2 regions of the Pseudactinotalea sp. Z1739 genome follow, and region 1 is predicted to be linked to the other one. Evidence: riboswitches for the same ligand, from Rfam matches in the RefSeq annotation. Region 1 holds a riboswitch; the other holds the start of a gene.
The links. A riboswitch is a leader RNA that binds a small molecule or an ion and turns the genes downstream of it on or off. The one in region 1 is predicted to bind FMN.
Positions count from the first base shown of each region.

Region 2: linked by a shared signal. The riboswitch ahead of ACO0LV_RS00795 (ABC transporter permease) and the one ahead of ribD (bifunctional diaminohydroxyphosphoribosylaminopyrimidine deaminase/5-amino-6-(5-phosphoribosylamino)uracil reductase RibD) in region 1 are both predicted to bind FMN.

Region 1 covers NZ_JBMPQA010000009.1:98,064-102,269, forward strand. The annotation lists gene ribB (3,4-dihydroxy-2-butanone-4-phosphate synthase) at 1-53, opposite strand, end outside; gene ACO0LV_RS12895 (riboflavin synthase) at 80-679, opposite strand; gene ribD (bifunctional diaminohydroxyphosphoribosylaminopyrimidine deaminase/5-amino-6-(5-phosphoribosylamino)uracil reductase RibD) at 691-1,725, opposite strand; FMN riboswitch at 1,812-1,939, opposite strand; gene hemL (glutamate-1-semialdehyde 2,1-aminomutase) at 2,011-3,330, opposite strand; gene hemB (porphobilinogen synthase) at 3,327-4,206, opposite strand, start outside.
Region 2 covers NZ_JBMPQA010000001.1:160,427-164,632, forward strand. The annotation lists gene ACO0LV_RS00790 (ABC transporter substrate-binding protein) at 1-1,026, opposite strand, end outside; gene ACO0LV_RS00795 (ABC transporter permease) at 1,035-1,808, opposite strand; FMN riboswitch at 1,893-2,028, opposite strand; gene rpe (ribulose-phosphate 3-epimerase) at 2,098-2,763, opposite strand; gene ACO0LV_RS00805 (RsmB/NOP family class I SAM-dependent RNA methyltransferase) at 2,810-4,206, opposite strand, start outside.

The DNA of each region.
Region 1 (4,206 bases):
AGAGCGGCGTCGACGCGTTCCCGGTGCGCTGAAACCGCGCCACCCGAGGGCACCGATCGCGCAGGAACCTTCGCGACACTCACACGTCAGCCCTCACCGAGAGTAGGCGTGCGACGTACTTGGCGACGACGTCGACCTCGAGGTTGACCCTGTCCCCCCGAGCCAGCGTACCGAGGGTTGTCCGCTCCAGAGTTGTGGGGACGAGCGCGACTCCGAAGGCCTCGTCGCCGGCCCACGTCACCGTGAGCGATACCCCGTCGACGGTGATGGATCCCTTCTCGGCCACATACCGGGCGAGGGCGACGGGCATCCCGAGGTCGACCTCGTCCCATCGGGGGCCGGGTCTGCGCTGCAGGACCGTGCCGACGCCATCGACGTGCCCCTGGACGACGTGGCCGCCCAGCCGAGCATCCACGCGAACTGCGCGTTCGAGGTTGACCGGGTCGCCGGGCGCCAGCGAACCGAGGGTCGTCCGGCGCAGCGACTCGGGCGTGACGTCGGCGGTGAAGCCGCGCTCGTCCAGTTCGGTGACAGTCAGGCATGTCCCGGAGACCGCGATGGAGTCGCCGGTGCGCAGGTCCTCGAGGACGGTGGTCGCGGTGACAGCGAGAACGGCGGCGCCGTCAAGATCGGTCCGGTCGTCAACGGTTGCGACCTCCTCGACAAGTCCGGTGAACATCGGAGAACTCCTCAGGCTCGGCGGGTGACGACGAGGATGTCCTCACCCAGGTGTTGTGCGTCGGTCGTGTGCCGGCGGTGCGCGTCAGCGAGGGTTGACACACCGAGGTCGGGGACGGCGGCCGGGCCCGCTCCGAGCAGGACCGGCGCGACGTAGCTGTGCAGTTCGTCCACCACGCCGGCGCGCACGGCGGCCCCGAGGAGGGTCGGGCCGCCCTCGATCAGGACGCGGCGGGCGCCGACATCCCAGAGCCGCGCGAGGACCGAGGGGATGTCGCGTGTCGTGAGGTGGAGCCAGTCCCCCGGGCCGTGGCGGATCGCGGCTGAGGCGGGCACGGAACGATGGCCGACGGCCACCCGCAGCGGCTGGTGGTCTGCCAGCGTGCCGCCGGCCCGGCGTGCGGTGAGCGCGGGGTCGTCGGCGATGACGGTGCCTGTGCCCACGACGATGGCGTCCACGTCACCGCGCACCGCGTGGGCATGGTCGCGGGCGACTGGTCCGGTGATCCACTTCGAGGTGCCGTCCACCGCCGCGACCCGGCCGTCCAGGCTGGCCGCCATCTTGCCCAGGACCCACGGCGTCCGACGCTCCACGGCGGTGACCCAGGCCTCGGTGAGTGCTTCGGCACCGCGGACGACGTCGTCGGGCACCTCCGCCTCCCGTGCGGTGCGAACCTGCAACCCCTGCGACCGGAGCCACTGTGCGCCACCGGCGGCGACCGGATCGGGGTCGCGGACTGCATACACGACCCGGGCGATCCCGGCTGAGAGCAGCGCCTGCGAACAGGGCGCGGTGCGTCCGCTGTGGTGACAGGGCTCCAGGGTGATGACGGCGGTCGCACCCCGGAGCGTGGAACGGTCAGCCGCCGCCATGGCTGCGGCCTCTGCGTGTTCGGTTCCGGCACCGTGGTGCCAACCCTCAGCGAGGACGGCGCCGGAGGAACCGATGATGACGCACCCCACGCGGGGGTTGCCACCGCGCTGCGGTCCCCGCCGAGCGAGCACGAGCGCGCGCTGGAGCGCCCGGTTGATAGCGTCGTCCGACACCTGGTCTCCTCTTGCCTCGGTGTGAGCCGGGGTGCCTGAGGACGCACGATGCCACTGGCGCCGTCGTCGTTCGACGGCGGCGCCAACAGTGCTGCCTCCCATCCGGACTCTCACCGTCGGTCCCGGAGTTCCACCAGGTCAACCGCTTGTCATCAGACGCGCGGGTCGCGGACTGTCACCGCCGGCTCGGAATTTCACCGACCCCGGAGCACGTGTTGCTTGGACGGCAGCATGGCACACTTCCCAGGGACAGCCAAACCGCCGTGTGCCGCGGCGCCGGCGTCATCAACCAGGTGGCAGCGCCCGGGCGGCGGACCGGGCCGCGCGCGGCAACGCCTCGAGGATGACGTCCACAGCGTTGTCGTCGTGTGCTGCGGTGAGGAACCACGCCTCGTACACGCTCGGCGGCAGGGCCACCCCCGCCTGGAGCATCGCCTGGAAGAATGCCGGATAGCGCCACGACTCCTGCGCCGTGGCACCGGCGTAGTCGTGGACGCCACCGGTCGCGGCGTCCGGACCGAAGAACACGGAGAAGAGGTTCCCGGCCCGGTTGACCACATGCGGCACACCCGCCGCGGAGAGGGCCTGCCCGGCAGCCTGCGCGATGACGCCCGCCACGCGGTCGACGTGCGCGTAGACGCTCGCGTCGGCGAGCCGGAGCGTCGCGAGCCCGGCCGCGGTTGCCAGCGGGTTCCCGGACAGGGTCCCGGCCTGGTAGACGGGCCCGGTCGGGGCGAGGAGTTCCATGAGTTCTGCACGACCCCCAACCGCGGCCAGCGGCATCCCGCCGCCGACGACCTTGCCGAACGTCATGAGGTCCGCGGCCCAGGACTCCTCGGCACCCTCGAGCCCCCACCAGCCCGCCGGACCGACGCGGAATCCGGTCAACACCTCGTCGAGAACGAGGAGCGCACCGTGCTGCGCGGTGAGACGCCGCAGGGCCGCATTGAACCCGGCAGCGGGTGCGACAACGCCCATATTGGCCGGTGCGGCCTCGGTGATCACGCAGGCGACCTCCTCGCCACGCTCGGCGAACACCGCTTCGATCGCGCCGATGTCGTTGTACGGCACCACGATCGTCTGTGCGGCGCTTGCCGCCGGGACCCCGGCGGAACCGGGTAGGCCGAAGGTCGCCACGCCCGAGCCGGCCTCGGCGAGCAGGGAGTCGACGTGACCGTGGTAGCAACCGGCGAACTTGACGACGAGGTCACGGCCCGTGGCGCCCCGCGCGAGGCGCACCGCCGTCATCGTGGCCTCGGTTCCGGTGGAGACCAGGCGCACCCGCTGCGCCGGGGGCACCCGTTCGCGGATGGTCTCGGCCAGTTCGATCTCACCGAGCGTGGGCGCACCGAAGGACAGCCCGTCAGCCGCGGCATCCTGGACGGCAGCGACAACCTCGGGGTGCGCGTGACCGAGCAGTGCCGGCCCCCACGAGGCCACAAGGTCGACGTAGGTGCGTCCTTCGACGTCGGTGATGCGAGCACCGGAAGCCGCAGCGATGAAGCGGGGGTTGCCGCCAACGGAGCCGTAGGCGCGGACCGGGGAGTCCACGCCCCCGGGGATGACGCCGAGCGCCCGGGTGAACAGATCATCGTTCGTGGTCATTTCTCTCCTTGCTGTCCGGTGAGCCAGCCCGCCACCTCGGTGGCCCAGTAGGTGGCGATGATGCCGGCTCCCGCGCGGCGGATGGAGGTCAGCGTCTCGAGGATGGTGCGGCCCCGGTCCAGCCAGCCGTTCGCCGCGGCCGCCTCGACCATCGCCAGTTCGCCCGACACCTGGTAGGCGGCCACCGGGATGTCGACGGCCGAGGCGACGTCGGACAGAACGTCGAGGTAGCCGAGCGCCGGCTTGACCATGACGACGTCAGCGCCCTGCGCGAGGTCCAGAAGCGCCTCGCGCGTACCCTCGGTGCGGTTCGCGACGTCCATCTGGTAGGTGCGGCGATCGCCACGGAGCCGGGAGTCCACCGCCTCACGGAAGGGCCCGTAGAAGGCGGAAGCATACTTCGCCGAGTACGCGAGGATGGCGGCGCCGGTGGCACCGGCCTCGTCCAGCGCGGCACGGCAGGCGGCCACCTGGCCGTCCATCATGCCGGACAGACCCAGAACATGTGCGCCGGCTTCGTGCTGGGCGAGCGACATCTCGGCGTACCGCTGAAGCGTCGCATCGTTATCGACCGAGCCGTCCGCCGCCAGCACACCACAGTGACCGTGGTCGGTGAACTCGTCGAGGCACAGATCGGAGATGATGACGACGTCCGCGCCGACCTCCTCCCGCAGCATCGCCAGACCACGGTTGGCGATCCCGTCCGGGTCAGTAGCGCCCGATCCGTCGGCGTCGCGGACGGCGGGTACCCCGAACAGCATGATGCCGCCGACACCTGCAGCGGCGGCCTCGTGTGCCGCAGCGCGCAGTGAGTCCGCGGTGTGTTGGACGACCCCCGGCATCGAGGAGATCGGACGCGGCTCCCTCGCGTCCTCG
Region 2 (4,206 bases), on a different contig from region 1:
GTCCATGAACTCGGCCATCTCCTCCCACGCCTCCGGGTCCTGCGCGCCGAACTCTCCGGTGCCGTAGAGCTCGACCATCGCCTCCGCGGTGAGCAGCGCCGATGCCTCATCCTGGTCGGTCATGGTCCCGGGGATCTGCGCGCTGGCAGCGTCCACGGCGACCTGCGGATCGGCGCGAATGTCATCCACCGCTCGTTCCACAGCCCGGATCAGACCGGGTACGGCCTCGGAGTGGTCGTTGAGCCACTCCTGCGAGGCACCCAGTCCGACGCTCACCAGAGGGAGCACGTCGGGATCAGCGATCGTGCGCACCGGGAAGTCGGCGGTGGCGAAGGCAGCGGCGTCGGCGGTGACGAAGCCGACCACGGCGTCCACGTGACCCTCGGACAGCGCGTTGAACAAGGTGAAACCCACGTGCTCGATGTTCACCTCATCCTCGCTCAGACCGGCGCGGTCCAGGTAGCCCAGGAGGCCGAACCAACTCTGTCCGAAGGGCCCGGGAACCCCGAGGTTGCGCCCGGCCAGATCAGCGACCTCGGTCAGTTCGGAGTCGGCCGGCACGAAGATCTGCACGGGGTAGTCCTGGTAGATGGTGGCCAGCGACACCACGTCGGTGCCGTGGCTGACCGCCTGCAGGATCTCATCGTTCCCGGCGATCACCACGTCCTCCTCCCCCGCTTCCAGAGCGCCGAACAGCGACTCCGATGCGCCGTGGTGGCGCAGGTCCACCTCCAGACCCTCGGCCTCGAAGTATCCGGCGTCCTGCGCCAGGTAGAACGGCGCGAACTGCACGTCGGGGATGTAGGTCAGGCCGATGGTCACCTCGGTCGACTCCGCGGCGTCGGGTTGCTGCCCGGCGCCGGCTCCCTCCTCGTCCCCCGGCCCGGACTGTCCGGCGCAGCCGGCCAGCACGGCGACGGCGAGTGCGGCCGCAGCGATCGTCCCCCGGGCGCGGGTGGTACGCCGTCGGCCCCGGTGGCCGCGGATGCGGGGGCGGGAGCGGCGGAGGGAGGCGGGTGCGTTCATGGTTCTCCTTACCAACGCAGTCGTCGTTCCAGGTAGCGGATCGCGAAGAAGAAGGTCATCGCCAACACGGACAGAGCGATGAGGACGGCGAACAGGCCGGCGGTGTCCTGCCGGTCCCGGTAAACCGTGAGCAGCATCCCCAGGCCCTGACCGCCCATCACGAACTCCCCGACCACAGCGCCGGTGACGGACAGGACGAAGCCGTTACGTACCCCGGCGAGCAGGGACGGCAGCGCCAGCGGTGCCTCGATGTGCCAGAGCAACCGGCCCCGGCCGGCTCCGTCCACCCGGGCCGCATCGATGACATCGGGGTCCAGCGTGGTCAGGCCGAGGGTCGTGTTGATCAGGATCGGGAAGAAGACCAGCAGGGCACATAACAGCGCGATCGGCACCAGGCCGTACCCGATCCACAGCACCAGCAACGGCGCCAGCGCCACGGCGGGGATCGCCTGGGTCGCGGCCACGTAGGGTCCCAGGGCGGCGGAGACAGCCGCCGAGCGGGCGATCAGGTAACCCAGCGGCACCGCGACCATGAACCCGATGAGACACCCCAGCAGTGCCTCGGCCATGGTGGTGGTGGCGTATCCGGCCAGGCCACCCTCACGCCACTCGGTGAGCAGCCGCGGGCCCAGGGCGCTGGGCGCTGGCAGGGAACGGGAGTCCAACGACCACGCGAGGAGTTCCCAGCCCAGCAGCACCGAGATGCCGGCCACCACCGGGGCCAGGACGCTCAGCGCGGGTCCTGCTCGGGGCGCCACCAAGGTGACGGTGCTGCGGGCCACGGCGGCCTCTCCTTCCCAGGCGTGACCCGGGGTCCGCCTGGGTTGCGCGGCGCAACCTCGGCCGGCGCCGATACGTATCGGCGCCGCGTGCATCCTCCCATCCGGACTTTCACCGTCGGTCCCGGAATTCCACCAGGTCAACCGCCCGCCGCACGAATGCGTCGGCCGGGTCGCGGACTATCACCGCCGGTTCGGACTTTCACCGACCCCGGAGCACGTCTCTTGCTGACCTTATTGTGCCACATCCGGGTCCGGTCGTGCCCGCACGGCCCTTTCCCCGGGAGGCCCGTCAGGCCGGGTAGGCGGCGGTGGCGAGGTCGCGCAGGGCGGCGATTTCCGCGTTCGGGTCCGCGGCCCGGTACACCGCGGATCCGGCGACGAACATGTTCGCACCGGCGCCGGCGGCCTGGGCGATCGTGTCCCGGGAGACCCCGCCGTCCACCTGCACCCACACGTCCAGGCCGGCTTGCTCGATCGCGCGTCGGGCCCGGGTGATCTTCGGCAGCATCGAGGTCAGGAACGGCTGGCCGCCGAACCCCGGTTCCACCGTCATCACCAGGACCATGTCGAACTCGCCGAGCAGGTCCAGGTAGGGCTCCACCGGGGTGTCGGGTTTCAGCGCGATCCCGGCGCGCGCACCTGCTTCACGCAGCCGTCGGGCCAGCCGGATCGGGGCGACGGACGCCTCGGCATGGAAGGTGACCGAGGCCGCACCCGCCTCGGCGAACTGCGGCGCCCAGGTGTCCGGGTCCTCAATCATCAGATGAACATCGGCCGGGGTGGAGACGTGCTCCAACAGTGCCCGTACCACCGGTAACCCGAACGTCAGGTTCGGGACGAAGTGGCTGTCCATGACGTCCAGATGCACGAAGTCGGCGTCGCTGATCCGTTCGACCTCCTCGGTGAGCCGGGACAGGTCCGCGTTCAGCACACTCGGTGAGATGAGGATCGCCATGGCTCGCCAGCCTACTTCCTCGACCGGCACCTCATGGCCGCGGCCGTCACCGCCGGATCAGTGCCAGGAACATCGCGTCGGTGCCGTGCCGGTGCGGCCACAGTTGCGCCATCGGCCCGGTGATGTCATCGGGCGGGGTGACCGAGACCCGGCCGAGCGCGGCAGCGGCGTCCAGCAGCGTGGCGCCGGGGAAGTCTCGCAGCACGTCGGTGACCACCACACTGGTCTCGGCCATGTGCGGGGAGCAGGTGACGTAGGCCACCACTCCCCCGGGACGGACGGCGCGCAGGGCCGAGGTGAGCAGTTCCCGCTGCAGGGTGGTCAGTGCGGCCAGGTCCTGCAGGGTGCGACGCCACCGGGATTCGGGCCGACGGCGCAGCGCCCCCAGGCCGGTGCACGGCGCATCGACCAGGACGCGGTCGTACCGACCGGGCTCGGCGGTGCCCACGTCGCGACCATCACCGGTGCGCACCTCCAGTCCCGGCAGTACGCCTCGCACCGCCCGCACCGAGTCGGCCACCAGCGCCGCCCGGTGCGGGGCCAGTTCGTTCGCGGTGAGCACGCCTTCGGGCGCGCGTTCGGCGAGCAGGGCGCCCAGGAGTGCGGATTTTCCGCCCGGGCCGGCGCACAGGTCCAGCCAGGTGGAGTCGGTGCCTTCCAGATCGGTGTCGGCCAGAGCCAGGGTGACCAGTTGGCTCCCCTCGTCCTGTACGCCGACGGTGCCGGCGCGCACGGCGGCCAAGGCGCCGGGGTCCCCGGAGGTCAGCATCTGCGTCGTCGGCGCCCACCGGCCCGGTGTGGCGGTGTCGGCGGGCAGGTCCCCGGGAACGGCCAGGCCGGGACGCAGGCACAACGAAACCGCGGGCGCGGTGTTGTTGGCCGCCAGCGCCGCCTCGACCTGGTCCGCGCCGGCCTCCGGTCCCAGTGCGGCCCGGATTGCCCGGACCACCCAGGCCGGGTGGGAGTGGACCATGGCGGCGGCGTCCACGTCCAGTCCGGTGTCGGTGACCGGGCTGGGCAGTTGTGTGAGCCAGTGCTCCAGTGCATGTTCGCTGATCCGGCGCAGGATCGCGTTGACGAAGTTGCCCGGGCCGGCCCCGATGGTGCCGCGTGCCAGGGCGACGGACTCCGAGACGGCGGCGTGGTCGGGCACGCGCATGGCCAGGATCTGATGGGCGCCCAGCCGCAGCACCCGGGCCACCGCCGGGTCCAGGTCCCTGGCCGCCCGGTCCGAGACCAGGCCGATGATGGCGTCATAACGGCCCTGCAGTCGCAAGGTGCCGTAGGTGAGTTCGGTGGCGAACGCCGCATCACGCCCGCTGATCCCGCGTTCGCGTAGTAACGGTGGCAGCACCAGGTTGGCGTAGGCGTCGGACTCGGCGACCGCGGTGAGCACCTCCAGTGCCACCACACGTGCGGGTGAAGCCTGGGCGCGCGGGCTCC